3 regions of the Burkholderia cenocepacia genome follow, and region 3 is predicted to be linked to each of the others. Evidence: predicted binding sites of a transcription regulator. Region 3 holds the regulator's gene; each other region holds the start of a gene.

Region 1 (9,811 bases), 370 kb from region 3:
GCCGAACTGCTGCTGTACCGAGTTCAGCGTCGTGCCGATGCCGATCTGCGTGTTGACCGACGTCGCGACCGAGTTCGCGTACATGTCGGCGAACTGCGCGGTGCTCGACTTGAAGCCGACCGTGTTCGCGTTCGCGATGTTGTTGCCGATCACGTCGAGCGCGTTCGATGCGCCCGAGAGGCCGCTCAGACCCTGTTGATAACCCATTTCGTTCTCCGTTACGGGAAAGCTCGATCAGTTGGTGGTGGTGTCGCCGGACGAGGACGACTTCGTGTTCGGGAAGATCGACGCAACCTGGGTGAGCCCCACCGTCGTGCCGTTCGACAGCACGAGCCCCGCGGTGCCGTCCGCCTGCTTGACCACGCTCTGCACCTGCGCGGCCGCGAGCGTCGTGGCCGCCTGCGGCGTGCCGGCGCTGTTGGTGTACGACGCGCTGACCGTATACGTGCCGTCCGGCAGCGCGTTGCCGGCCGCGTCGGTCGGGGTCCAGTTGAACGGCACGGTGCCGGCCGACTGCGCGCCCGCGTTGATCGTGTTCACGACGGCGCCCGCCGAGTTCTTCACGGTGATCGTCAGGTTCGACACCGAGCTCGCGAGCGACACGCCGAACGGCGACGCCGCGCCGCTCTTCACCGCGACCGAGTTGCCCGGCGCGAGCACGTTCGTGCCGATCAGCAGCGCGGCCTGCGTCTGCTGGCCGGCCGCGAGCTGCGTCGACAGCGACGTGAGCGACGTGTTCAGTTGCGCGATGCCGCTCACCGTGTTGATCTGCGCGAGCTGCGACGTCATCTGCGAGCTGTCGACCGGGCTGGTCGGGTCCTGGTTCTGCAGCTGCGTGACGAGCAGCTTCAGGAACGTCGCCTGCAGGTCGCTCGCCGACGTGCCGTTGGTCGACGACACGTTGTTGGTGTTCATCGTGTCGGTCGGCAGCGTCGACACGCTGGTGCCGTTGCTGCCGATCGTCGTGTTGGAGGAAGTCATCCTGTTGGCCTTCTGTCGGAACTGTCGGTGTCGGGTCGGTCAGGTCGGCGGCGCGCGGCTTACGAGCCGATCGTCAGCGTCTTGAGCATCAGCGTCTTCGCGGTGTTCAGCGTCTCGACGTTGGCCTGGTACGAGCGCGATGCCGAGATCATGTTCACCATCTCCTGCACCGGATCGACGTTCGGCATCTGCACGTAGCCGTTCGCGTCGGCGGCCGGGTTCGCCGGGTCGTAGGTCGATTTCATCGGCGACGGGTCGTCCATCACCTTGGTCACGCGCACGCCGCCCACGCCCTGGCCGGACGCGGTGCGCGCGCCGCCCATCGGGTCGGTCGCGAACACGACCTGCTTGGCCTTGTACGGCTTGCCGTCGGGACCGGTCGCGCTGTCGGCGTTCGCGAGATTCGACGCGGTGACGTTCAGGCGCTGCGATTGCGCGGACAGCGCCGAACCGGCGACGCCGAAGATGTTCATCAACGAAGGCATGAGGGCTCCTTGTGTTCGAGTCCGGATTCGGAAGCGGCGCTTACGAGTTCGTTACGAGTTCGTCGTGATCGCGGCGATCATCGCCTTGATCTGCTGGGTCATCACGGTCATCCCGGTTTCGTAGTGCAGCGCGTTGTTCGCGAACTGCACGCGCTCGACGTCGAGATCGACCGTGTTGCCGTCGAGCGACGGCTGCAGCGGCATCCGGTATTGCGCGCGGCCGTAGTCGTCCGCCGGGCCGCCGGTCGGGATCAGCTTCGCGGTGCCGGCCATGTGGCCCGGCGCCGTCGACACCATCGACATGCCGCTCGTCACGCCGGCCGGCTGCGTCATCGGCAGTTGCGCGGCGTTGTTCGGCGCCAGGCCGCCGCTCGTCTGCTTCAGCGAGCGCGCGAGCGTCGACGCGAAATCGACGTCGCGGGCCTGGTAGCCGGGCGTGTCGGCGTTCGCGATGTTCGACGACAGCAGTTCCTGCCGGTAGGCGCGCACGTCGAGCGCCTGTCGGCCGAACGCGAATTCCGCATCGAGTTTGTCCAGCATGTGTGCGTCTCTCCGTATGAAGCGCTGCACGCCCCTCGCGCCGGATGGCGACCCGAGAGGCTTTTTTCCATGACAGCGATGGTAGGCGCGGGACGCAACCGGCAATCGGACGAATAACGCGGCAAAGGCCCCCTCTATTCATCGTTTGCGCGACGCCCCGGCTCCCTAGAATGCGAAGCGGATCAACGGATCGAGGACACGGCGATGACGGGCGACGCACTTCGCGACAGGAACGGGCGGCTCACGCACGTCCGGCGCGCGTTCGCGCTCGCCGCGGCGCTGTGGATCGCCGCGCCTGCCGCCCATGCGGACGACGGGATGATCGTGATTCCGGGGCGCGGCGAGACGGCCGAAACCGCGCTCGCGCACGCCAATGCGGCGAGCGGCGGGCAGTTCGGCGGGAATGCGGGCGTCGCTTCGGCTTCGGGCGCGCAACGCGCGGCCGGCGCAGCGAGCGCGGCGACCGGCAGCAACTACGCGGCGCAACCGGCCAGCCAGATGGTCGTGACGAGCGTTCCGCCGCCGGCCGCTGCGCCGGCTCCCGCAACGATCCCCGTCTACGCAGCCGCCCGCGCGAACGCCGGGTACGGCGCGACGCCGCGCGCGGCCGACCCGGCCGCGATCGCGATGGTCGTCGCCGGCACCGCCGAGCCTGCATCGAATCTCGCGCGGCCGGCGCCGCAAGCGGCCGCAGCCGCCCGCCTGGCGGCGGCTCGTGCCGCATCAGCCGCAACGGCGCCGCGCACGGCGGCCGCTTCGGCCCGCCCGGCTCCGGCTACCGTCGCGGCCCAGCCCACGGCCCAACCCGCGACGCCGCCCGGCCAGCAAGACCCCGAAACGATCCGGCGCGCGGCGCTCGCGTTCCTGCAGCAGCAGATCGCCGGCCTGCCCGGCAAGACCACCGCGACGGTCACGACCGCCTTTCCGCGCGGGCTCGCCGCGTGCACGACGCTCGAACCGTTCCTGCCGACCGGCGCGCGCCTGTGGGGCCGCACGACGGTCGGCGTGCGCTGCGCGGGCGAGCGGCCGTGGACCGTCTACCTGCAGGCGAAGGTCGCCGTGCAGGCCACCTATTACGTCGCCGCGCGCCAGATCGCGCCCGGCGAGCCGCTCTCCGCGGCCGACCTGGTCGCGCGCGACGGCGACCTGACGGTCATGCCGCTCGCGGTGATCACCGATCCGGCGCAGGCGATCGGCGCGACCGCGCTCGCGCGCATCTCGGCCGGGCTGCCGCTGCGGCAGGACATGCTGAAGAGCGCGGCGTCGGTGTCGGCCGGCCAGACGGTACGGGTCGTCGCGGCCGGCCCCGGCTTCACGATTTCGGCCGAAGGCAGCGTGCTCGCGAATGCGGCGCCGGGCCAGTCGGTGCGGGTGCGGATGGCGGCCGGGCAGATCGTCACAGCGATCGTCAAGGACGCCGGCACCGTGGAAATTCCGCTGTAGGGACGGATCTGCCGCAAGAATGTAAAGAATTGTTTATTCGGAGCATTTCGGGCTCGCGATGCTAAAGTTCGGGCCGACCCGGCCGTTATCTGGGTCAAACCGTACAGGAAACCAATCGTGAAGATCGATTCCACTCCGAAACCGAGCCCCCTCGCGCCGACCGGCAACGGCGCGGCCCGTGCGCCGTCCGGCACGGCCCAGTCGTCCGCGCAGGCAGCCGATGCAGGATCGAGCGGCGGCGACACGACCGTGAACCTGTCGGGTCTGTCCGGCCAGCTGCGTTCGGTAGCCGCGTCGGGCGACGCCGATATCGACACGGGCCTGGTCCAGTCGATCAAGGACGCACTGAACAACGGCACGCTGACGGTCGACGCGAACAAGATTGCCGACGGCGTATTGAACACCGCCCGCGAACTGCTGCAGCAGCAGCGCCCGCAGGGCAGCTAATCCCGGCCTCGTGGCCGGTTCACCCGGTTTGCCGGCGTGCGGCCATCCCGCGCACCGGCGTGACGAGCATGACGCGATGAGAGAAGAGCTGCTGGCCACGGTCAACGACGAACACGCGACGGTCGAAGCGTTCGCGTCCCTGCTCGTCTACGAGGAAAAGGCGCTGACGACGGCCGAGCCGCTCGAGATGCTGCCCGGGATCGTCGAGAAGAAAAGCGCACTGATCGACCGGCTCGCGCAGCTCGAACGCACGCGCGACACGCAGCTTTCCGCGCTCGGCTTTCCGGCCGGCAAGAAAGGCATGGACCAGGCGGCCGAGCGCGACGCGCGCCTCGCGAGCCGCTGGCAACTGCTGCAACAGGCCGCCGAACGCGCGCGCCAGGCCAACGCGAACAACGGGATGCTGATCCGGATCCGGATGGACTACAACGAGCGCGCGCTCGCGGTGCTGCGCTCGGCGCCCGCGCCGGCCGGCGTGTACGGCCCCGACGGACGCGTGTCGGCACTCACGCGCTGACCGGCTGACGGCGCGCCGCGCGGCCGACCGGCGGCCGCGTCGCTGCTTCCCTCCTTCGTTACAACAGCGGACACGCGGTGACCTGCGTGCCGCGTTCCACGCACAGCCGCTCGTAGTCGCGCAGGTACGCGCGCTCGGCGTCGTCCAGCAGATCCAGATCGATCAGGTCCCAGTCGTAGCCCACCGTCACGATGTTCTCGAACGTCACGGTGCCGGGCTGCGCGTCGTCCGCCCGCACGATCACGATGTTCTCGATCCGCACGCCGCCCTTGCCCGGCAGGTAGATGCCCGGCTCGACCGAAATCACCGCATTCGGCACCAGCCCGTACGTCGCGCCCGGCGCGAACCGCACGCCACCCTCGTGCACGTGAATCCCGACGCCGTGCCCGGTGCCGTGGCCGAAATCGTGGCCATGGTCGCGGCACACCTGCCGCACCAGCGCATCGACGTCGCCGCCCGTCGCGGTGGCCGGAAAACGCGTGACGAGCCCCTTGATGCAGGCCTTCAGCGCGACCGTGTAGATCTCGCGCTGCCACGGCTGCGCGACCGTGTCCGGCCGCGTGCGGCGCAGCACGACGCGCGTGCAGTCCGTCGCGAAGCCGGCTTCGTAGTACGCGCCGCTGTCGAGCAGCACGAGTTCGCCTTCGGTCAGCTCGACGTCGGCGCTCGCCGCCGTGTAATGCGCGAACGCGCTGTTCGCGCCGTTCGCCGCGATCGACGGAAACGACAGCGCGACCGCCGAACGTGCGCCGTACGCGTCGTTGATCCTGCGCGCAAGGTCGTACTCGGTGTGGCGTACGCCCGGCTCGCCGGTCTTCGCCCAGCGCATCGTCTCGGCGATCGCCGCGCAGCTGCGCGCGAACGCGTCGCGGAACTGGCCGAGCACCGCCGGCGTCTTGCTCGCCCGCATCGCCTCGACCGGGTTGAAATCGGCATGCCGCGCGTGCGGCCACACCCGCTTCACCGCGTCGACGAGCGCGCAGTTCACCGATTCGAAGCCGTAGCACACGTGCTCGACGGCGAACTGCGCGAGGAAGCGCTCGAGCGCCGCGACGTCGCGCCGGATCACCTGCAGCGCCGGATACGAATCGAGCGCGACCTCGCAGCGGTCGCAGCCTTCCGGGAGGAACAGCGCCACCCGCCCGCCGACCGCGAACAGGAAGCCGAGGTGCGACGACGCATTCGGGATGTGATAGCCGCGGCTGTTCAGCAGATACGCGAGATCGTCCGACGCGCAGGTGAAGAACGCGGTCTTGCCGTCGGCCGCGCCGGTATGCGCGGCGAGCCGGCGGTTCAGCGCGTCGAGGTTCTGCACGACGCTCAGGCCGGTCATCGCTGCCGGGATCTCGAAGATCGGCCGCTCGACGTTCCAGCCCGGCAGCGCGATCGCCCGGTCGATCTCGCGCTCGGCGAGGCTCGTCCAGTCGAGCGACGCGGCCTGCGTCTGCTCGAACAGCCGGTTGCGCTGCGCGACGCTGATCCGCCGCGCGTCGTAGCCGACCCGCGCGAGCCGGCTCGCGTGCGCGAGCAGCCAGTCGGCCATCGCCTGCCAGATCGTCACGTTCATGCCGAGCTTCTCGACGCGCACGCGCGCCGGATCGCACTGCTCGTCGGCCTGGAAGTGATAACGGCCGTCGACGAACAGCACGAACGGCGGCAGATCGAGCGCCTGCGCGGTCGCCGCGCTCAGGAAGATCCCGCAGCCGGCCGAGCCGTCGAAGCCGGACACCGCGTAGCGCGGGTTGTTGCCGCGCGGCAGGTACTCGGTCACGTATTCGTCCTGCGACGTGATCAGCACCGCGTCGAGTCGCGCGGCATCGAGCAGGCGCGACAGGCCGGCCTGCGTGTCGGCGACGGACGCGTCGTACGGGGGAAGGCCGGAGAAGCTGTATTTCAGTCGATCGATCATCGGATGCCCGTTATTCATTGTTGTCGGCGGCCGGCGGCGTGCCGCGGCATCGCGCGCCGGGCACGGCACGTCGTTGCGGCGCAGGTCACGCGCGGCACGACGCGCGGCCGGGCCGCGCCGCCGGCCGAGAGGCAGGCCTTCGGTAAAATTTTTGTCTCACTTAACTTTGTTTGATGCGCGACAGAATCTAGAGCACGTCGAAATCGAGGTCAAGCCAAGATTTTCGTAGGACTAAAATCGGCGTGCCGCCTGCGGATTCCGGCACAACGCCGATTCGCCCCGCGACGCTGCGCGGTACAATGCGCCGGCCTCGCCGCCCCGGGCGGCCGCACGGCCCCTTTGCCCGCGCCCCGACTCGTTGCCACGAAAGAGATTCATGGATTCAGACCTCATGCGTATCGGCCAGCGCATTCGCCGCCTGCGCCGGGAAGCGAAGAAGACGCTGCTGGAAGTGGCGACCGAAGCGAACCTGTCGGTCGGGTTCCTGTCGCAGGTCGAGCGCCATCTGACGGGCATCTCGCTGTCGTCGCTCGTCAACGTCGCGAAGGCGCTGGGCGTGCCGCTCGGCACGCTGATCGAGCAGCCGCGCCAGGCGCAGCCCGATTCGCACGAGGGCAGCCGCAAGCCGTACGCGCTCGACGCCGCGTCGCAGTGGTACGAGCGGCTGTCCACCACGTTCGACGGCAGCCAGATCAACGCACTGAAGGTGCAGATGATGGAGGGCTACCGGTCGGAATGGGTCGCGCACGGCGGCGACGAATTCGTGTACGTGCTGGCGGGCCGCATCTGCTACACGGTCGGCAAGAAGAATTACCCGCTGACGCCCGGCGACTCGCTGCACTTCGACGCGCGCAAGCGGCATCGCGTGGCCAATGTCGGCGACGGGCCGGCCGAGCTGATCACCGTCAGCACGCTGCCGCTGTTCGACGACAGTGGTGCGGAATTCGTATCCGCAACGACGGAAATCAGGCAGTCGAAGCCCGGCGAGCCGCGCGTGAGCCGGCGCGCGCCGGCGTCCAAGCGGGATGACCGCGACGCCGCCGCGCCACGGCCGTCCAGGGCCGGCGCAGCCGAAAAGAAGGGGGCGGCGAAGCCGCGCGCCGCCGCCGGCAAACGCGCGGCGGCCGCGACTCCGGCGCGCAAGAAGAAATCGTGACGGCTGGCCGGCGCAGGCCGCGCCTGTTCCGCGCCTGCTACTTGCCTGCTACTTGCCTGCTACTTGCCTGCTACTTGCCGACTACTCGCCGATCGCGAGCGCCTGCGCGACGGCCTGAACCCGCGCGCGATGCACGGCTTCCTTGATCTTCTCCGTATCGTTGCCGATGCCGCGCGCGATCGCGCCGGCATCGACACTGCGCGCCGCCGCGAGCGCGACGCGCAGCCGCTCGGCCTGCGGATACGGCTGCGCATCGAGCCCGAGCCGGCCGCGCGCATCCGATTCGCAGGCCTGCAGCAACTCGGCGAAGCGCGCCGGCTTGCGCAGCGCGTCGCTGCGCTCGAAGAGCCGCACCAGCGCGGCCGCGCCCATCTCCATCACGCGATGCAGGTTGCCGTGCTCGCGCGCGACCACCAGCGCGAGGTCGCGGCATTCGTTCGGCACGCGCAGCCGCTCGCACAACGGTTTGAGCAGCTCGACGCTGCGGCTTTCGTGGCCGACGTGGCGCGGCAGCACGTCCGCGGGCGTCGTCCCCTTGCCGAGATCGTGCGTGAGCGCCGCGAAGCGCACCGCCAGCGAATAGCCCTGCTTCGCCGCGTAGTCGACGACCATCATCACGTGCACGCCGGTATCGACTTCCGGGTGGTAATCGGCGCGCTGCGGTACGCCCCACAGCGCGTCGACCTCGGGCAGGATGCGCGCGAGCGCGCCGCAGTCGCGCAGCACGGCGAACATCCGCGACGGCTTCGCTTCCATCAACCCGCGCGCGATTTCCTGCCATACGCGTTCGGGCACGAGCGCGTCGACCTCGCCCGCATCGACCATCCGTCGCATCAGCGCGAGCGTTTCGTCCGCCACCGTGAAATCCGCGAACCGCGCGGCAAAGCGCGCGGTGCGCAGGATTCGCACCGGGTCCTCGACGAATGCGTCGCTCACGTGCCGGAACACGCGCGCACGCAGGTCGGCCTGCCCGTCGAACGGATCGATCACCGGGCCGACCAGCGCGCCTTCCGGGCTCACCTCGCGCGCCATCGCGTTGATCGTCAGGTCGCGCCGCGCGAGATCCTCGTCGAGCGTCACGTCCGGCGCGTAGTGGAACTGGAAGCCGTGATAGCCGGCCGCCGTCTTGCGCTCGGTGCGCGCCAGCGCGTACTCCTCCTGCGTCTGCGGATGCAGGAACACCGGGAAATCCTTGCCGACCGGCCGGAAACCCTGCGCGGTCATCTGCTCGGGCGTCGCGCCGACCACCACGTAGTCGCGGTCCTGCACCGGCACGCCGAGCAATTCGTCGCGGATCGCGCCGCCTACTGCGTAGATGTTCATGGCTGCGGCTCGTATTCGGCGATCACGTTGGTTTCGCGGCGCGCGGCATCGATCCACTGCTGCACGGCCGGCAGCGCGGTCACGCGCGCGGCGTAGCCGGCCGCCTCCGGCGACAGCGCCGGCGCATACGTGTTGAAGCGCATCACGACCGGCGCATACATCGCATCGGCGATCCCGAATTCGCCGAACAGGAACGGCCCGCCCGATGCCTCGATGCATTCGCTCCACAGCGCGTCGATGCGCGCGACGTCGGCGAGCGCCTCGGGCGTCGCGCCGCGCCCCGGCATCGACGCGCGGATGCTCATGCCCATCTGCGTGCGCAGCGCCATGAAGCCCGAATGCATCTCGGCGGACACGCAGCGCGCATGCGCACGCGCGAGCGGGTCGGCCGGCCACATCGGGAATTGCGGATAGCGCTCGGCGAGCGTCTCGGCGATCGCGAGCGAATCCCAGATCGCCAAGCCGTGATCGTCGACGAGGCACGGCACCTTGCCGGTCGGCGAGTATTCGCGGATGCGCGCGGCCGTGTCGTCGCGGCGCAGCTCGACCACGATCTCGTCGAACGGGATGCCGAAATGCGCGAGCAGCAGCCACGGCCGCATCGACCACGACGAGTAGTTCTTGTCTCCAATGACGAGCTTCATGACGGGGTTCCGGAAAATGCGAAAAAGGAAAAGAAAGGCGCCGACCGGCGGCACCCCGCGGGTATTAGCGACGCGAGCGGAACCAGTCGAACCGCGAGCGCGTCGTCGCTTCGCCGAGATACGCGGGCGCAATGCTTTCGAGACTCGCGGGCGAGAGCCCGAGTTCCGGCGCGAGCGGCCCCGACAGCACGTTCGGCACCGACATCGTCGCGAGATTGTCACGCGTGAGCACCGGCTCGCCCGGCAGGCATTCGAACACGCTCGCCTGCAGCCGCGCAAGCGCGTCGGGCAGCCGCACGATGCGTGCCTGCCGGCCGACCAGCGTGCCGCAGTAGCGCACCAGTTGCTCGAGCGTGTAGACGGTCG
Region 2 (9,811 bases), 380 kb from region 3:
TCCTGACGATCATGATCGCGGAGAACATCAACGCGACCAAGTCGTCCGGCGCGAACACCAACCGGCAGGGCAACACCGACTTCAACGTGCCGACCGCCGGCTTCCTCGGCGGGCTGTTCGCGAAGGCGAACCTGTCGGCGACCGGCGCGAACAAGTTCGCGGCCACCGGCGGCGCGAGCGCGGCGAACACGTTCAACGGCACGATCACGGTGACCGTCACCAACGTGCTGCCGAACGGCAACCTCGTGGTCAGCGGCGAGAAGCAGATGCTGATCAACCAGGGCAACGAATTCGTGCGCTTCTCGGGGGTCGTCAACCCGAACACGATCTCGGGTGCGAACTCGGTCTACTCGACGCAGGTCGCCGACGCGAAGATCGAATACTCGTCGAAGGGCTACATCAACGAAGCCGAGACGATGGGCTGGCTGCAGCGCTTCTTCCTCAACATCGCGCCGTGGTGATGACGATGCAGACGACCCTGTTCCACCGCCTGTCGGCCCGCGCGCATGCGGCCGCGCGGCTCGCCGTCGCGTTCGCGGCGGTGGCCGCCGCCTGCGTGCTCGGCGCCGCGCCGGCACACGCCGAACGCCTGAAGGATCTCGCGCAGATCCAGGGCGTGCGCGACAACCCGCTGATCGGCTATGGCCTCGTCGTCGGCCTCGACGGCACGGGCGACCAGACGATGCAGACGCCGTTCACGACGCAGACGCTCGCGAACATGCTCGCGAACCTCGGCATCTCGATCAACAACGGTTCGGCCAACGGCGGCCCGTCGTCGCTGAACAACATGCAGCTGAAGAACGTCGCGGCCGTGATGGTGACGGCCACGCTGCCGCCGTTCGCCCGGCCCGGCGAGGCGCTCGATGTGACCGTGTCGTCGCTCGGCAACGCGAAGAGCCTGCGCGGCGGCACGCTGCTGCTCACGCCGCTGAAGGGCGCGGACGGGCAGGTGTACGCGCTCGCGCAGGGCAACATGGCGGTCGGCGGCGCGGGCGCCAGCGCGAACGGCAGCCGCGTGCAGGTGAACCAGCTCGCGGCCGGCCGGATCGTCGGCGGCGCGATCGTCGAGCGCGCGGTGCCGAACGCGATCGCGCAGATGAACGGCGTGCTGCAACTGCAACTGAACGACATGGACTACGGCACCGCGCAGCGCATCGTGTCCGCGGTCAACTCGAGCTTCGGCCCGGGCACCGCGACGGCGCTCGACGGCCGCACGATCCAGCTCGCGGCGCCGGCCGATTCGGCGCAGCAGGTCGCGTTCATGGCGCGGCTGCAGAACCTCGACGTGAGCCCGGACAAGGCCGCCGCGAAGGTGATCCTGAACGCGCGCACCGGCTCGATCGTGATGAACCAGATGGTCACGCTGCAGAGCTGCGCGGTCGCGCACGGCAACCTGTCGGTCGTCGTCAACACGCAGCCGGTGGTGTCGCAGCCGGGGCCGTTCTCGAACGGGCAGACGGTGGTCGCGCAGCAGTCGCAGATCCAGTTGAAGCAGGACAACGGCGCGCTGAAGATGGTGACGGCCGGCGCGAATCTCGCCGACGTCGTGAAAGCGCTGAACACGCTCGGCGCGACGCCCGCGGACCTGATGTCGATCCTGCAGGCGATGAAGGCGGCCGGCGCGCTGCGCGCCGACCTGGAGGTGATCTAAATGGCGGCGAACCTTCCGAACGCAAACGACCTCACGCAGCGCTTCGCGCTCGACGTGCAGGGTTTCGACGCGCTGCGCGCGCAGGCGAAGCAGTCGCCGCAGGCCGGCGCGAAGGCGGTGGCCGGCCAGTTCGACGCGATGTTCACGCAGATGATGCTCAAGAGCATGCGCGACGCGTCGCCCGACGGCGGGCTGTTCGATTCGCATACGTCGAAGATGTACACGTCGATGCTCGACCAGCAGCTCGCGCAGCAGATGTCGACGCGCGGGATCGGCGTCGCCGACGCGCTGATGAAGCAGTTGCTGCGCAATGCGGGCGCCGGCGCGGGCAGCGATACGGCAGCGGATGTGGGCGCGGGCGGCATGGGTGCCGGCGGCCTCGGCACGGCCGGCAACGAAGGCAGCCTCGCCGCGATGAACGCGATGGCGAAGGCCTATGCGAACGCGGCGAACAACGGCGGGCTCGCCGGCGCGCGCGGCTATTCGGCCGGCAGCGCGCTGACGCCGCCGGTCAAGGGCGCGAGCGGCGTGCAGGACGCGGACGCGTTCGTCGACCGGCTCGCGGCCCCCGCGCAGGCGGCCAGCGCGACGACCGGCATCCCGGCGCGCTTCATCGTCGGCCAGGCCGCGCTCGAGTCGGGCTGGGGCAAGCGCGAGATCCGCGCGGCGGACGGCTCGACCAGCTACAACGTGTTCGGCATCAAGGCGAACAAGGGCTGGACCGGCCGCACCGTGTCGGCGCTGACCACCGAATACGTGAACGGCACGCCGCGCCGCGTGGTCGCGAAGTTCCGCGCGTACGACTCGTACGAGCACGCGATGACCGATTACGCGAACCTGCTGAAGAACAACCCGCGCTACGCGGGCGTGCTGAGCGCGAGCCGCAGCGTCGAGGGCTTCGCGCACGGCATGCAGAAGGCCGGTTACGCAACCGACCCGAATTACGCGAAGAAGCTGATCTCGATCATGCAGCAGATCGGCTGACGGGCCCGCCCGTCATCGGTTCGTCCCCCTTTCGGACCGCGCCCGGCACCTTGCCGCGCGCGGTTTCAACGTTTGCGCGAAATAAATCGCCGTTTCGATCTAAACTTTCGGTCAGCACTGCCGCTAAGTGTGAGAGACCTGCGACCGGGCCCCCGTTCTGGCCCGGTTTTATTGCGCACCGGTTGCCCCGGGCGCCCATGACAAGAAAGACCGGCTAGCCATGAATATCGAAACGTCGACGGACCCCAGCCTGGATGCAGGCCACTCCGGGCCCGACTATGCCCGCCGCAATCCGCTGGAAATCGGCGTGCAGTTGCGCAACCTGGTGAATCGCGGCGATTTCCTGACCGTGCAGTACCCGGGCGGCCAGCTCGTCACGCGTCTGCTCGAGGTCGACGTCGGCGCGCGGACGTTCACGTTCGACTGGGGCGCGCTGTCCGAGCAGAACGCCGGCATCCTCGGCGCGTCGCACTGCACGTTCGCGGCCTCGCCGGAGGGCGTGCGCGTCGAATTCACCACGGGCACGCCGCGCGAGACGCGCTACGAGGGGCTGCCCGCGTTCGTCGCCGATTTCCCCGACGTGCTGGTCTGCATCCAGCGCCGCGAATATTTCCGCGTGGACGCGCCGATCGTCGATCCGTTCCTGTGCCGCGGCAAGCTGCCGGACGGCGAAAGCTTCCTGTTCGAGGTGCACAACCTGTCGCTCGGCGGCGTGGGGCTGCGCACGGCCGACGAGCGTGTCGAGGCGCTCGAGGTCGGCACGCTGTTGCCGGACGTCGAGCTCGAGCTGACCGGCCACGGCAAGCTGTCGCTCGACCTGCAACTGGTGTCGCAACGTTCGACGCAGATGCCGAACGGGTCGCGCCGCTACCAGCTCGGCTTCCGCTACATGTCGCTGCCGGGCAGCGCGGAGAACACGCTGCAGCGGCTGATCACCCAACTCGAAATGAAGCGCCGCTCGCTCGCGCGGGCCTGACGCGCACCCGGCGCGGGCCCCGTCCGGGCCGCCCGCGCAGCGCCGCCGGCGTTCCTCGCCGGCCGCTTCGAACGGCGACGCACACCCGTGCGCCGCGCGTGCATTTTTTCCTCAATTTTTTCGATCCGCGGCCGTTATACCGGGAGTCACGCAACCCGGCGGCCGCAGCGCGGCCGGCTCATCAGGATCGCGCATGTCCAACTCACTCATGAACCTCGGTGTCAGCGGCCTGAATGCCGCGCTCTGGGGCCTCACGACGACCGGCCAGAACATCAGCAACGCCGCGACGCCCGGCTATTCGGTCGAACGCCCCGTCTATGCCGAGGCAAGCGGGCAGTACACCAGCAGCGGCTACATGCCGCAGGGCGTGAACACCGTCACCGTGCAGCGGCAGTACAGCCAGTACCTGAGCGACCAGCTGAACGGCGCGCAGACGCAGGGCGGCGCGCTGTCGACGTGGTACTCGCTCGTCACGCAGCTGAACAACTACATCGGCAGCCCGACGGCCGGCATCTCGACCGCGATCACGAGCTACTTCACCGGGATGCAGAACGTCGCGAACAGCGCGTCCGACTCGTCGGTGCGGCAGACCGCGATGAGCAATGCGCAGACGCTCGCGAACCAGATCACGGCGGCCGGCCAGCAGTACGACGCGCTGCGCCAGAGCGTGAACACGCAGCTCACCAGCACCGTCACGCAGATCAACGCGTACACCGCGCAGATCGCGCAACTGAACCAGCAGATCGCGGCGGCGAGCAGCCAGGGCCAGCCGCCGAACCAGCTGATGGACCAGCGCGACCTCGCGGTGTCGAACCTGTCGAATCTCGCGGGCGTGCAGGTGGTGCGCAACAGCGACGGCTACAGCGTGTTCATGTCGGGCGGCACGCCGCTCGTCGTCGCGGACAAGAGCTACCAGCTCGCGACCGTCACGTCGCCGTCCGATCCGAGCGAGCTGACCGTCGTGTCGCAGGGCATCGCCGGCGCGACCCCGCAGGGGCCGAACCAGTTCCTGTCCGACGCGTCGCTGTCGGGCGGCACGCTGGGCGGCCTGCTCGCGTTCCGCAGCCAGACGCTCGACCCGGCCGAAGCGCAGCTCGGCGCGATCGCGACCAGCTTCGCCGCGCAGGTCAACGCGCAGAACGCGCTCGGCATCGACCTGTCGGGCAAGGTCGGCGGCAACCTGTTTTCGACCGGCACGCCGATCACCTACGCGAACCAGGGCAATACCGGCAATGCGGCGCTGTCCGTGTCGTTCGCGAACGCGGCGCAGCCGACCACCAGCGACTACACGCTCGCGTACGACGGCACGAACTACACGCTGACCGATCGTGCGACCGGCACGGTGGTCGGTACGTCGACGTCGATGCCGGCCTCGATCGGCGGGCTGAACTTCTCGTTCTCGTCCGGCTCGATGAGCGCCGGCGACAAGTTCACCGTGCAGCCGACGCGCGGCGCGCTGAACGGCTTCGGCCTCACGACGTCGAACGGCTCCGCGATCGCGGCGGCCGCGCCGTACGTGCCGTCGGCCACGACGACCAACACCGGCAACGGCACGATCGGCGGGCTGTCGGTCACGAGCGCGACGGCCGCGGCCAACCCGCACAACTACACGATCACGATGGGCGGCACGGCGGCTGCGCCGACCTACACGGTCACCGACAACACGGCCGTGCCGCCGACGACCAGCGCCGCGCAGCCGTACCAGTCCGGCTCGCCGATCACGCTGACGGCGGGCGTCACGGTGACGGTGTCGGGCACGCCGGCGGTGGGCGACACGTTCAAGGTCGCGCCGAACACGGGCGGCACGAACGACGGCAGCAACGCGCTCGCGCTGTCGAAGCTCGTCAACGCGAAATCGTTCGGCAACGGCTCGGCCACGCTGACGGGCGCGTACGCGAACTACGTGAACGGCATCGGCAACACGGCGAGCCAGCTGAAGTCGTCGAGCGCCGCGCAGACCGCGCTGGTCGGCCAGATCACGCAGGCGCAGCAGTCGGTGTCGGGCGTGAACCAGAACGAGGAAGCGGCCAACCTGATGCAGTACCAGCAGCTCTACCAGGCGAACGCGAAGGTGATCCAGACCGCGTCGACGCTGTTCCAGACCGTGCTCGGCCTGTTCAACTGATTTCGGGGATCGAAGCGATGCGGATTTCCACTGCGCAGTTCTACCAGATGAACGTCGCCCAGATGAGCGACCAGCAGGCGCAGCTCTCGCAGCTGTACCAGCAGATCTCGAGCGGCGTGAGCCTCGCGACGCCGGCCGACAACCCGCTCGGCGCGGCGCAGGCCGTGCAGCTGTCGATGACGTCGGCGACGCTGTCGCAGTACGCGTCGAACCAGAACGCCGCGCTGTCGTCGCTGCAGAAGGAAGACCAGACGCTCATCAGCGTCAACAACCTGCTCAACAGCATTCACACGGTCGTGATCCAGGCCGGCGACGGTTCGCTGTCGGACAGCGATCGCTCGGCACTGTCGACGCAGCTGCAGGGTTATCGCGACCAGTTGCTGACGCTCGCGAATTCGACGGACGGCTCGGGCAACTACCTGTTCGCGGGCTTCCAGTCGGCCACCGCGCCGTTCTCGAACGCGCCGGGCGGCGGCGTGACCTACAGCGGCGACACCGGCTCGCGCCAGGTGCAGATCGCCGACACGCGCTCGATCGCGCAGGGCGACAACGGCGCGAACGTGTTCCTGTCGGTGCCGATGCTCGGCAGCCAGCCGGTGCCGCTCGCCGGCGCGGCCAACACCGGCACGGGCACGATCGGCGGCGTGACGATCACGAGCCCGTCGGCCGCGTCCAACGCGCACCAGTTCACGATCGCGTTCGGCGGCACGGCCGCCGCGCCGACCTACACGGTGACCGACAACACCGTCGTGCCGCCGACCACGACGACCGCGCAACCGTATTCGGACGGCGCCGGGATCGCGCTCGGCAACGGCCTGTCGGTGCCCGTGTCGGGCAAGCCGGCGCCGGGCGACACGTTCACGGTCACGCCCGCGCCGCAGGCCGGCACCGACGTGTTCGCGGCGCTCGACACGATGATCGCCGCGCTGAAGGTGCCGATCAGCAGCAACACGAGCGCCGCGACCGCGCTCGCGAACGCGATGACCACCGGCACGACCAAGCTGAACAACATGATGACGAACGTCCTCACGGTGCAGGCGTCGGTCGGCGGCCGCGAGCAGGAAATCAAGGCGATGCAGGCCGTGAACCAGACCAACACGCTGCAGGTCAGCAGCAACCTGGCCGACCTGACGAGCACCAACATGGTCGCGACGATCAGCCAGTTCCTGCAGATGCAGAACGCGCTGACGGGGTCGCAGAAGGCTTACGCGCAGTTGCAGAACCTTTCGCTGTTCCAGTACATCAATCCGTGATGCACGACGCGCCGGCGGCGAGGTGAGCGCACGCTTACTTCGCTGTCGGCGCCCGCCGCCGCCCGTGCATCGCGTGCGGACGGGCTTCACCGGGCCGCGCGGTCGCGCACCGGTTCTCTCATGCGGGCTGCCGCGTCCTCGTTTGGCCGGCCGCGCATACCGGCTCGCTTGCCAGCCCCCATTCCGCTCCGTAAACTCGCGCCAGATTCCAGACCGGCGCATCCCTGGCAGCCGGCGACCGACGACCGACAGGAGCGCTTTCCCCATGTCCGATTCCTACTTCCCGCGCTGGCGGGTCCAGCCGACCGGCGCGGCCTCGCGCGTCGTCGGCCCCGACGAGCGCCTCGCGTGGCCGCAGATGATCGCGATGGGCGTGCAGCACGTCGTCGCGATGTTCGGTTCGACCGTGCTCGCGCCGCTGCTGATGGGCTTCGACCCGAACCTGTGCATTTTCATGTCGGGTATCGGCACGCTGCTGTTCTTCGTGCTGGTCGGCGGCCGCGTGCCGAGCTACCTCGGCTCCAGCTTCGCGTTCATCGGCCTGGTGATCGCTGTGACGGGCTATGGCGGCAGCGGCCCGAACCCGAACATTCCGGTCGCGCTCGGCGGGATCGTCGCGTGCGGCGTCGTGTACGTCGCGCTCGGCGCGCTGGTGCAGGCGATCGGCACGCGCTGGATCGAGACGCTGATGCCGCCCGTCGTGACCGGCGCGGTGGTCGCGGTGATCGGGCTGAACCTCGCGCCGATCGCGGTCAAGGGCGTGTCGGGCTCGACCTTCGAATCGGTGATGGCGCTCGTCACGGTGCTGTGCGTCGGCGGCGTCGCGGTGTTCGCGCGCGGGATGATGCAGCGCCTCTTGATCCTCGTCGGGCTCGTGATCGCGTACGTGATCTACGCGATCGCGACCAACGGGATGGGCCTCGGCAAGCCGATCGATTTCGCGATCGTCGCGCAGGCCGCGTGGTTCGGCGTGCCGAGCTTCCGCGCGCCGGTGTTCGATCCGCACGCGATGCTGATGCTCGCGCCGATCGCGGTGATCCTGGTCGCGGAGAACCTCGGCCACATCAAGGCCGTCAGCGCGATGACGGGCAGCAACCTCGACCGCTACGTCGGTCGCGCGTTCATCGGCGACGGGCTCGCGACGATCGTCTCGGGCAGCGTCGGCGGCACGGGCGTGACCACCTACGCGGAGAACATCGGCGTGATGGCCGTCACGCGGATCTATTCGACGCTGGTGTTTGCGGTCGCTGCGCTGATCGCGATCGGGCTGGGCTTCTCGCCGAAGTTCGGCGCGGTGATCCAGACGATTCCGGGCCCGGTGCTCGGCGGCGTGTCGATCGTGGTGTTCGGGCTGATCGCGGTGACGGGCGCGCGGATCTGGGTCGTCAACAAGGTCGACTTCTCCGACAACCGCAACCTGATCGTCGCGGCCGTCACGCTGGTGCTCGGCGCCGGCGACTTCTCGCTGAAGATCGGCGGCTTCGGGCTCGGTGGGATCGGCACCGCGACGTTCGGCGCGATCATCCTGTACGCGATCCTGCGCAAGGAGAAGGAACCGGGGCCGGTGGTCTGATTCGGGAGCGGGCGGTGCAATGCCGCCTGCGGGCGCGCCTTCATGCGCCGGTATTCGACTGCCCCTGCAGCCACGCGCAGAACTGCGCGACGAGCGGATCGTCGCCCGGCGCGCCCGGCGCGATCCACCAGTAGCTGCGCGTCGCGATGCGCGGCCCGTCGAGCGGCATCACCAGGCGCCCGCTCGCGAGCTCGTCGTCGATCAGCGGCAGCGGGCCGAGCGCGACGCCGAGCCCGTCGACGGCCGCCTGCAGCGCCAGGTAGAAGTGATCGAACGACTGCCGCTTGCGCCCCTTCATCGTCACGCCGGCCGCCGCGAACCAGTCGCGCCAGCCTTCCGGCCGCGTATCCGAATGCAGCAGCACGTGCCGCGCGAGATCGTCCGCGCGCGTGATCGGCGCCCGCTTGAGCAGCGCCGGGCTGCACACCGGAATCACGCTTTCGTCGAGGAAGTGACCGCTCGTGCAGTTCGGCCAGTGGCCGGGGCCGCGGCGGATCGCGACGTCGAAGCCGTTCAGCGTGTCGAGCGGCGCGTTCGACGTCGACAGCTTCAGCTCGACGTTCGGCACGTCGCGCTGGAACCGCGACAGCCGCGGCAGCAGCCATTTCATCGCGAAGGTCGGCAGCGCGTTGATGCGCAGCACGCGCGCCGCGCCGGTGTTGCGCAACTGCTCGGTGGCGTGCGCGATGCTGTCGAAGGCCGCGCGCACGGTGTCCAGGTAGCGGCGGCCTTCGTCGGTGAGCTTCACGCGCTTGCCGTAGCGGTGAAACACCGGCTTGCCGAGCCACGCCTCGAACCCGGCGATCTGCCGGCTGATGGCACCGTGAGTCACATGCAGCTCGTCGCCGGCGGCGCTGAAGCTTTCATGTCGTGCCGCGGCTTCAAAGGCCCGAAGCGCGGAAAAGGGTGGGAGATCGCGTGCCATGCTTGTGATTCTAGATCACAAGGGCGCGCCGATAAAATCGTTTTGCCGGAATCCTGAACGGCGGTAACCTCGGTTCACCGTTTGATGAGGAGCCCCATGCAATCCGCTTTTCAGCCTGACTCGCCGCCCGCCTCCCCGCCGCCTGGCGCGTCCCCTCGCAGCGTCGGTCTCGCCGAGCTGTTCACCGGTTTCCTGTCGCTCGGCCTGATGTCGTTCGGCGGCGCGTTGCCGTTCGCGCGGCGCACGATCGTCGACGAGCGCAAATGGCTCTCCGCCGACGAATTCACCGATCTGCTCGGCCTGTGCCAGTTCCTGCCGGGCGGC
Region 3 (9,811 bases):
GGCGAGCTCGCTGCCCGTGCAGATCATCGGCGACCTCGGCACGGCCAACGTACCGAGTTCATGCACGAACGGCGGCGCGTCGGCCAACTCGACCGGCGCGCTCGGCGCGAACGGGATCCTCGGCATCGGGCCGGCGCCGTACGACTGCGGCACGACCTGCGCCACGTCGACGTCGACGAGCAACAACTACTACGCGTGCCCGAACGGCGACAACGCGCGCTGCACGGTCGCGCTCGTGCCGCTGGCGCAGCAGGTGGCGAACCCGGTGCATCGGTTCGCGAACAACGACGGGGTGAGCGTGCAGATGCCGGCCATCTCCGACAACGGGCAGGCAAGCGCGACCGGCACGCTGACGTTCGGCCTGCCGAACCTGAGCGGCAAGACGGTGATGACGTCGACCACGACCGGCGACGTCAGCGCGACGTTCCAGGGGCGCAGCGTGACCGCGTTCTTCGATACCGGCTCCAACGCGTATTTCTTCAACGATTCGGCGCAGACGGTCTGTTCGAGGAATACGGAGTTCTACTGCCCATCGGCGACGACCACCTATTCGGCCACGCTGAGCGGCCAGAACGGCGCGTCGGGTACCGTGTCGATGCCGGTCGCCAACGCCGATGCGCTGTTCTCGAACTCGTCCACGTTCGCGTTCAACGACATCGCGGGCCCGTTCGGCTCGTCCAGCTGGCTCGACATCGGCATGCCGCACTTCTACGGCAAGACGATCTACTTCGGGATGGACAAGACCGCGAGCGGCGGCCCGCAGCCGTTCGTCGCGTTCTGACGCGGCACGCGGCCGGGAACGAGGGGCGAGCGATCGCCCCCTTTTTTTCGCTCTCGGCGGGCGCGAGGCTACGGACCGGCGCGCTGTCACGCGCCGGCATAGCGTCTACGATGTAAGACCGGCACCGGCACCGGTGCCGGCACGACATCGAGGAGACAGCGCCATGAACCCGCGTATCCAGCGCATCACGCCGTTCCTGTGGTTCGACCGCGACGCCGAGGCGGCGGCCGGTTTCTACGTATCGGTGTTCGACAACGCGCGCATCGTGCACGTCGCGCGCTACGGCAAGGCCGGCGCGCACGCGTCCGGCAACGCCGAGGGCGCGGTGATGACGGTGGCGTTCGAGCTCGACGGGCAGGCGTTCGTCGCGCTGAACGGCGGTCCCGTGTTCCAGATGACGCCGGCCGTGTCGTTCGTCGTCAACTGCCGCGACCAGGCCGAGATCGACCATTACTGGGCGCGCCTGTCCGAAGGCGGCGACGAGCGCGCGCAGCAATGCGGCTGGCTGCGCGACCGCTTCGGCGTGTCGTGGCAGGTCGTGCCCGTGCAGATGGCCGAGCTGATGACCGGCGACCCGGCCCGCGCCGAGCGCGTGATGGCGCAGGTGATGACGATGAAGAAGCTCGATCTCGGCGCGCTGCAGCGGGCGGCGGCCGGCTAGGGCCAGCGCAAGCCCGTTGTCGGCGTGAACAGGCCCGAGGCCGCTTCGGTCGGTCGGGCCGCCCAAGGCCGTCAGCCGGCCGTTTCGTCCCGACGCACGACATCGTTGCGTCGGGGCCGATTTCCCGCCTTTCCCGGCCGTTGGTGCACCGTTCCCCCGCATCGCGCCGACGCCGTTCCGCTGGCGGCCGCCGCTTCGCCGACGCGCCGGCCGGCCCGTTTTCCCGCCGCGCCGCGCGGCGTTCCGCCCCCGCTCCGGCCGCGTTCGCGGCGGCTCGCCCGATTCTCCGAAATACCCCCTTTCCCGGCTTTGCTCGACCGATCGGCATTTGACGCCTCCATGAATAATCGGTGTCACTGGAAAGCGGCATTCCGCCGTACCCGACTGGAGGCCCCGTGGCAGACGAGAGCGATCTCGACAAGACCGAAGCCGCCACTCCCAGGCGCCGCGAGAAGGCGCGCGAGGAGGGGCAGGTCGCGCGTTCGCGCGAACTGGCTTCGTTCGCACTGCTCGCGGCGGGGTTCTACGGCGCATGGCTGCTCGCGGGCCCGTCGGGTGGGCATCTGCAGGCGATGCTGCGCGGCGCGTTCACGTTCGATCGCGCGACCGCGTTCGACACCCGCCGGATGCTGTCGGCGGCCGGCAGCGCGAGCCTCGAAGGCTTCGCCGCGTTGCTGCCGCTTCTTGCGCTGACCGGCGTCGCCGCGCTGCTCGCGCCGATGGCGCTCGGCGGCTGGCTGATTTCGCAAAAGACGTTCGAGCTGAAGTTCGACCGCCTGAACCCGATCTCGGGCCTCGGCCGGATCTTCTCGATCCAGGGGCCGATCCAGCTCGGGATGTCGATCGCGAAGACGCTGGTCGTCGGCGGGATCGGCGGCATCGCGATCTGGCGCAGCAAGGACGAACTGCTCGGCCTCGCGACCCAGCCGCTCGGCGTCGCGCTGCCCGATGCGCTGCATCTGGTCGCCGTGTGCTGCGGCACGACGGTCGCCGGGATGCTGGTCGTCGCCGGGCTCGACGTGCCTTACCAACTCTGGCAGTACAACAAGAAGCTGCGCATGACGAAGGAAGAAGTGAAGCGCGAGCATCGCGAGAACGAAGGCGATCCGCACGTGAAGGGGCGGATTCGCCAGCAGCAGCGCGCGATCGCCCGCCGCCGGATGATGGCGGCCGTGCCGAAGGCCGACGTGGTCGTCACGAACCCGACGCACTTCGCGGTCGCGCTGCAATACACGGATGGCGAGATGCGTGCGCCGAAGGTCGTCGCGAAGGGCGTGAACCTCGTCGCCGCGCGCATCCGCGAGCTCGCGGCCGAGCACAACGTGCCGCTGCTCGAAGCGCCGCCGCTCGCGCGTGCGCTATATCACAACGTCGAACTCGAGCGCGAGATCCCCGGTTCGCTGTACTCGGCGGTCGCGGAAGTGCTCGCGTGGGTCTACCAGCTCAAGCGCTTCCGTTCGGAAGGCGGCGCGTTCCCGGCGATGCCGGTCGATCTCGACGTGCCGGCCGAACTCGACAAGGGCACGTCGGTCGCCGCCGACGACGAGCGTGAAGAAGCCGAAGACACCCTCGGCAAGCAAGGGAACGCAGCATGAGCACCCCGACCACCGGCCTGTTCGCGAAGCGCCCGAACGTGCTGGCAGGCACGAACCTGCGCGCGCTCGCGGGCCCGATCCTCATCTGCATGATCCTGGGGATGATGATCCTGCCGCTGCCGCCGATGCTGCTGGATCTGCTGTTCACGTTCAACATCGCGCTGTCCGTGATGGTGCTGCTCGTCAGCATGTACACGATGAAGCCGCTCGATTTCGCGGCGTTCCCGAGCGTGCTGCTGTTCTCGACGCTCCTGCGCCTGTCGCTGAACGTCGCGTCGACCCGCGTCGTGCTGCTCGAAGGCCACACCGGGCCCGACGCGGCCGGGCAGGTGATCGAGGCGTTCGGCCACTTCCTCGTGGGCGGCAACTTCGCGGTCGGCATCGTCGTGTTCGTGATCCTGATGATCATCAACTTCATGGTGATCACGAAGGGGGCGGGGCGGATCGCCGAAGTGTCCGCGCGCTTCACGCTCGACGCGATGCCCGGCAAGCAGATGGCGATCGACGCCGATCTGAACGCCGGCCTCATCAACGAGGAACAGGCCCGCAAGCGCCGCCTCGCCGTGTCGCAGGAAGCCGAGTTCTACGGGTCGATGGACGGCGCGTCGAAGTTCGTGCGCGGCGACGCGATCGCCGGCCTGATCATCATGGCGATCAACGTGATCGGCGGGCTGATCGTCGGGATGGTGCAGCACGACATGAGCTTCGCCGCGGCCGGCACCAACTACACGCTGCTGACGATCGGCGACGGCCTCGTCGCGCAGATCCCGTCGCTCGTGATCTCGACCGCGGCCGGCGTGATCGTGTCGCGCGTCGCGACCGACGAGGACATCGGTACGCAGATCACCGGCCAGCTGTTCACGAACCCGCGCGTGCTGAACATCACCGGCGCGATCATCGTGCTGATGGGGCTGATCCCGGGGATGCCGCACTTCGCGTTCCTCGCGCTCGGCGGCGGCGCGATCTGGCTGGCGCGCACCCAGACCAAGCGTGCGGCGGCGCGCAAGGCGGCCGGCGACGTGACCGACATCGCACCGCCCGCGGTGCTGCCGGCCGACAGCCACGAAGCGACCTGGGACGACGTGCAGCTGATCGACCCGCTCGGCCTCGAAGTCGGCTACCGGCTGATCCCGCTGGTCGACAAGAACAGCGACGGCGAGCTGCTCAAGCGCATCAAGAGCATCCGCAAGAAATTCGCGCAGGAAATCGGCTTCCTGCCGCCGGTGATCCATATCCGCGACAACCTCGAACTGCGGCCGAACGCGTACCGGATCGCGCTGAAGGGCGTCGAGATCGGCGCGGGCGAAGTGTTCCCGGGCCAGTGGCTCGCGATCAACCCGGGCCAGGTGACGGCCGCGCTGCCGGGCGCCGTCACGCAGGACCCCGCGTTCGGGCTGCCGGCCGTGTGGATCGACGTCGCGCTGCGCGAGCAGGCGCAGGTGTACGGCTACACGGTGGTCGACGCGAGCACGGTGGTCGCGACGCACCTGAACCATCTCGTCGTCCAGCACGCGGCCGAGCTGCTCGGCCGCCAGGAAGTGCAGGCGCTCGTCGAGCGCACCGGCAAGGACGCGCCGTCGCTCGTCGAGGACCTCGTGCCGAAGACGATCTCGCTCACCACGCTGCAGAAAGTGCTGCAGAACCTGCTCGAGGAAGGCGTGCCGATCCGCGACATGCGCACGATCCTCGAGGCCGTGTCCGAGCATGCGGGCCGCGGCGACGCGTTCGAGATCACGGCCGCGGTGCGGCTCTCGCTCGGCCGCGCGATCACGCAGCAGTGGTATCCGGGCAACGGCGAAATGCAGGTGATGGGCCTCGACGCGAACCTGGAGCGCGTGCTGTCGCAGGCACTCGCCACCGGCGCGAACCCGGGCCTCGAGCCCGGCCTCGCGCACAACCTTCTGACCGGCACGCAGCAAGCGATGCTGCGTCAACAGAATCTCGGGCTGCCGCCGGTGCTGCTGGTGCAGCACGCGCTGCGCGCGATGCTCGCGCGCTTCCTGCGCCGCAGCCTGCCGCAATTGAAAGTGCTGTCGTATGCCGAAGTGCCGGACACACGCACGATCAAAGTCGTTAACGTCATCGGGGGTTCCGCTTGAACATTCGCAAATTCACCGGCGCAACGAGCCGCGACGCACTTCGTCTCGTGCGCGAGGCGCTCGGCGCCGACGCGGTCGTGCTGTCGAACCGCACGCTCGATGACGGCAGTGTCGAAATCGTTGCACTCGCCGATTCGGATCTCGCCGCGGTGGCGCCGCCGGCCGCGCGTCCGCGCCTCGCCCCGTCGCGCGTGCCGGAATCCGTGCCGGCCGCCGCCGTGCCGGGCATCGTGTCGCGCCCCGGCATCGCACCGCGCCCGGCCGTCAATCCGTATGCGGCGGGCGAAGGCGGGCTGCCGGACGTGTTCTCGTCCGTGTTCGGCGCGAGCGCCGACGCGCAAGAGGCGGATGCGCATCGTTCGTCGATCGAGGCCGATGCGCCCGCGGCGGCAGCGCCGTCGATCGCAGCACCGGCCGCCGGATCGCCGGCCGCCACTTCCGAACCCGCACCGTGGCTGGTCGAGCACGCGAAGCGCCTCACGCAGCAGCGCGACGCGCTGATCGCCCGAGCGCAGGCGCCTGCCGAGCCGCAGGCGAGTGCGCCGCAGCCCGCAGCCAGCGCGACGCCGCCCGACTGGGCACGCGACATCGTGCGCGACGCAGAACGCCGGATGCCGCCCGCCGGCGCGCCGGCCGCCGCGCGGCGCGCCCCCGACACGGGCGCCGCGTACGCCGCCAAGACGGCCGAACGCACGCGCCTGTCGTCCGACGCGGCCGCCGCGGTGGCCGACGCGGTGAAGTCGCGCATCGAGCGGATCGTCAACGACACCGTGATGCAGGAGCTGGGCGAGCTGCGCGGGATGATGCAAGAGCAGTTCGACAGCCTGATGTGGCACGACCGCCAGCGTCGCAGCGCCGTTCACGGCGCGCTGACGAAGCATCTGTTCGCGGCCGGCTTCTCCGCGCAACTGGTGCGGATGCTGGTCGACAACCTGCCGTCCGGCGACGACGCGCAGACCTTCGAGCAGGCCGCCGAATGGGCGCAGTCGGTGCTCGCGTCGAACCTGCCGGTGCTCGACAGCGAGGACGCGCTGATGGAGCGCGGCGGCGTGTTCGCGCTGATGGGGCCGACGGGCGTCGGCAAGACGACCACCACCGCGAAGCTGGCCGCGCGCTGCGTGATGCGCTTCGGCGCGAGCAAGGTCGCGCTGCTGACCACCGACAGCTACCGGATCGGCGGCCACGAGCAACTGCGCATCTTCGGCAAGATCCTCGGCGTGCCGGTGCATGCGGTGAAGGATGCGGGCGATCTCGCGCTCGCGCTGTCCGAGCTGCGCAACAAGCACATCGTGCTGATCGACACGATCGGCATGAGCCAGCGCGACCGCGCGGTGTCCGACCAGATCGCGATGCTGCACGGCGCGAACGCGCCGGTGCAGCGCCTGCTGCTGCTCAACGCGACGAGCCACGGCGACACGCTGAACGAAGTCGTGCAGGCATACCGCAGCGCGGGCGAGCATCCTGACCTGGCCGGCTGCATCCTCACGAAGCTCGACGAGGCGACCCACCTCGGCGGCGTGCTCGACACGGTGATCCGCTACAAGCTGCCGGTCCACTACGTGTCGACCGGCCAGAAGGTGCCGGAGAACCTGTACGTCGCGTCGACCAAATTCCTGCTGAAGAGCGCGTTCTGTGTGCCGCGCGACGGCTCGCCCTTCGTGCCGCAAGACGAGGACATGCCGACGCTGCTTTCCGCACTGACCGCACGTTCCACCGCCGAGCTGCACGAGGTGCGATTTGGATAAACGGATCATCGATCAGGCCGAAGGGCTGCGGCGCCTGCTCGCCGGGCGCGCGTCGCGCATCGTCGCGGTGACGGGTGGGCCGGCGGGCGTCGGCTGCACGTCCACCGTGGTGAATCTCGCGGCGGCGCTCGCGTCGCTCGGCAAGGACGTGCTCGTCGTCGACGAGCGCGCCGACGTGCATTCGGCCAGCGCGACGCTCGCCGGCGCGTGGCTGCGCGACGGCGAACGCACGCGGGTGGCGGCCGGCTTCGGCCTGTGCGGCGCCGCGCGGCTCGCGCGCGCCGGCTACAGCGACGCGCAACTGAGCGACTTCATCGACGGCCCGGCCGACATCGTCCTCGTCGACGCGCAGCTCGGCGCCGACGGGTCGTTCTCGGCGCTCGCGCGCGAAGCGCACGACGTGCTGGTCGTCACGCGGGTCGCCGCGCAGGCGATCACCGAGGCGTACGCGTGCATGAAGCGGCTGCATTTCGCGCACGCGTTCGCGCAGTTCCGCGTGCTGACCAATCAGGTCGGCAGCCACGCGGACGCGAAGACGGCCTTCGACAACCTCGCGGGCGTCGCGAGCCGCTACCTGACCGTATCGATCGCCGATGCGGGCTGCGTGAGCGCCGATCCGCTCGTCGAGCACGCCCGCGAACTGATGCATGCGGTGGTCGACGCGTTCCCGTCGTCGCCCGCCGCGCGCGATTACCGGCAGATTGCCGCCGACCTGTTGTACTGGCCGATGCGCCCGCGTTCGGGTGCGGGCCGCGCAGTCCACGCCGGCGGCAAGCCGTCGTATGAGGCGGGCGCGGCACACGCCGCGTGAGCGCCACCCGAAGGAGAGAGCCACGATGTACAACGCTCAAGGAAAGATGTCCCAGGCCGACGTGCTCGCGCAATACGCGCCGCTCGTGCGCCGCCTCGGGCTGCAGCTCGTCGCGAAGATGCCGGCGAGCGTCGATCTCGACGACCTGATCCAGGCCGGCATGATCGGCCTGATGGACGCGGCCGGCCGCTACAAGGAAGACCAGGGCGCGCAGTTCGAGACCTACGCGACGCAGCGCATCCGCGGCGCGATGCTCGACGAGCTGCGCAGCAACGACTGGCTGCCGCGCAGCCTGCGCAAGACGTCGCGCGAGGTCGAGCACGCGGTGCACCAGGTCGAGCAGCACCTCGGCCGCTCGGCGAGCGAGACCGAGATCGCGCAGCACCTGAACATGCCGCTCGACGAATACCAGGGGATGCTGCAGGACCTGCACGGCAGCCAGCTCATCTATTACGAGGATTTCGACCGCGCGGCCGATGACGAGCCGTTCCTCGACCGCTATCGCGTCGATCACGCCGATCCGTTGTCGGCGCTGCTCGACGACCACCTGCGCGAGGCGCTCGTCGAGGCGATCGAGCGGCTGCCGGAGCGCGAGAAGCTGCTGATGTCGCTGTACTACGAACGGGGTCTGAATCTGCGCGAGATCGGCGCGGTGCTCGAAGTGAGCGAATCGCGCGTGTGCCAGCTGCACAGTCAGGCCGTCGCACGCCTGCGCGCGCGGCTGCGCGAGCAGGCGTGGGTCGGCGCGGAGTCCTGACCCGAAGAAGTCCCGACCCTTTGCCGACGGCCGCGCGCGCCGGCGCCGCGCGCGTCGCGCGCCTACGCGTCGTCCTTGCGCATTTCGCGCGCCGATTTGCTACAATCCCCTCCGTTTTCCGAGGAGCGTTGCGACGGACCATCCGTGTCCGCCAGGCTCGGAGAGCTTCACCAAGCAGCCGTGCGGCGATTTTTTCGCGCCGGCCCCGCTTCCTGAACGGCGCTCACGTCACCAATCTAGAAACTTTTTAGAAAGGAGGGCGTGATGAACGCCATTATCGATTCCAAGGCTTCCCACGATTACGTCGTCGCCGACATGGCGCTGGCCGGCTGGGGCCGCAAGGAACTCAACATCGCCGAGACCGAAATGCCGGGCCTCGTGCAGATCCGCGACGAATACAAGGCACAGCAGCCGCTGAAGGGCGCGCGCATCGCCGGTTCGCTGCACATGACGATCCAGACGGGCGTGCTGATCGAGACGCTGAAGGCGCTCGGCGCGGACGTTCGCTGGGCATCGTGCAACATCTTCTCGACCCAGGATCACGCGGCCGCCGCGATCGTCGAAGCCGGCACGCCGGTGTTCGCGTTCAAGGGCGAATCGCTCGACGAGTACTGGGAGTTCTCGCACCGCATCTTCGAATGGCCGAACGGCGAATTCGCGAACATGATCCTGGACGACGGCGGCGACGCAACGCTGCTGCTGATCCTCGGCTCGAAGGCCGAGAAGGACCGTTCGGTGATCGCGAAGCCGACCAACGAGGAAGAAGTCGCGCTGTACAAGTCGATCGCGGCGCACCTCGACGTCGACGCGAACTGGTACTCGAAGCGCCTCGCGCACATCAAGGGCGTGACCGAAGAGACCACGACCGGCGTGCACCGCCTGTACCAGATGGAAAAGGACGGCCGCCTGCCGTTCCCGGCGTTCAACGTGAACGATTCGGTCACGAAGTCGAAGTTCGACAACCTGTACGGCTGCCGTGAATCGCTCGTCGACGGCATCAAGCGCGCGACCGACGTGATGATCGCGGGCAAGGTCGCGGTCGTCGCGGGCTACGGCGACGTGGGCAAGGGCTGCGCGCAGTCGCTGCGCGGCCTGGGCGCGACCGTGTGGGTCACCGAAATCGATCCGATCTGCGCGCTGCAGGCGGCGATGGAAGGCTACCGCGTCGTGACGATGGAATACGCGGCCGACAAGGCCGACATCTTCGTGACGGCGACCGGCAACTACCACGTGATCAACCACGATCACATGAAGGCGATGCGCCACAACGCGATCGTCTGCAACATCGGTCACTTCGACTCGGAAATCGACGTTGCGTCGACGCGCCAGTACCAGTGGGAAAACATCAAGCCGCAGGTCGAC

What was found. Region 3 encodes FliA, which starts transcription of late flagellar genes. Its sites were predicted from a motif close to CTAAAGTTTNNNNNNNNNNNGCCGNTA; they were not measured.
Region 1: flgM (flagellar biosynthesis anti-sigma factor FlgM) is a predicted target of FliA. The motif match lies at 3,511-3,537, and genes of this name have one in related genera.
Region 2: flgK (flagellar hook-associated protein FlgK) is a predicted target of FliA. The motif match lies at 3,722-3,748, and genes of this name have one in related genera.

The regions. Positions count from the first base shown of each region.
Region 1 covers NZ_CP060039.1:366,805-376,615, forward strand. The annotation lists gene flgE (flagellar hook protein FlgE) at 1-207, opposite strand, end outside; gene flgD (flagellar hook assembly protein FlgD) at 235-981, opposite strand; gene flgC (flagellar basal body rod protein FlgC) at 1,041-1,466, opposite strand; gene flgB (flagellar basal body rod protein FlgB) at 1,518-2,006, opposite strand; gene flgA (flagellar basal body P-ring formation chaperone FlgA) at 2,211-3,449, shown strand; gene flgM (flagellar biosynthesis anti-sigma factor FlgM) at 3,567-3,896, shown strand; gene SY91_RS01730 (flagella synthesis protein FlgN) at 3,973-4,413, shown strand; gene SY91_RS01735 (M24 family metallopeptidase) at 4,472-6,322, opposite strand; gene SY91_RS01740 (helix-turn-helix domain-containing protein) at 6,699-7,478, shown strand; gene SY91_RS01745 (multifunctional CCA addition/repair protein) at 7,560-8,801, opposite strand; gene SY91_RS01750 (glutathione S-transferase family protein) at 8,798-9,445, opposite strand; gene SY91_RS01755 (complex I NDUFA9 subunit family protein) at 9,510-9,811, opposite strand, start outside.
Region 2 covers NZ_CP060039.1:354,109-363,919, reverse strand. The annotation lists gene flgH (flagellar basal body L-ring protein FlgH) at 1-461, shown strand, start outside; gene SY91_RS01680 (flagellar basal body P-ring protein FlgI) at 467-1,651, shown strand; gene flgJ (flagellar assembly peptidoglycan hydrolase FlgJ) at 1,652-2,635, shown strand; gene SY91_RS01670 (flagellar brake protein) at 2,856-3,611, shown strand; gene flgK (flagellar hook-associated protein FlgK) at 3,805-5,736, shown strand; gene flgL (flagellar hook-associated protein FlgL) at 5,754-6,989, shown strand; gene SY91_RS01655 (solute carrier family 23 protein) at 7,255-8,562, shown strand; gene SY91_RS01650 (transcriptional regulator GcvA) at 8,603-9,487, opposite strand; gene SY91_RS01645 (chromate transporter) at 9,584-9,811, shown strand, end outside.
Region 3 covers NZ_CP060039.1:733,932-743,742, forward strand. The annotation lists gene SY91_RS03410 (DUF3443 family protein) at 1-781, shown strand, start outside; gene SY91_RS03415 (VOC family protein) at 945-1,442, shown strand; gene flhB (flagellar biosynthesis protein FlhB) at 1,838-3,037, shown strand; gene flhA (flagellar biosynthesis protein FlhA) at 3,034-5,136, shown strand; gene flhF (flagellar biosynthesis protein FlhF) at 5,133-6,881, shown strand; gene SY91_RS03435 (flagellar biosynthesis protein FlhG) at 6,874-7,692, shown strand; gene SY91_RS03440 (RNA polymerase sigma factor FliA) at 7,718-8,449, shown strand; S-adenosyl-L-homocysteine riboswitch at 8,564-8,681, shown strand; gene ahcY (adenosylhomocysteinase) at 8,714-9,811, shown strand, end outside.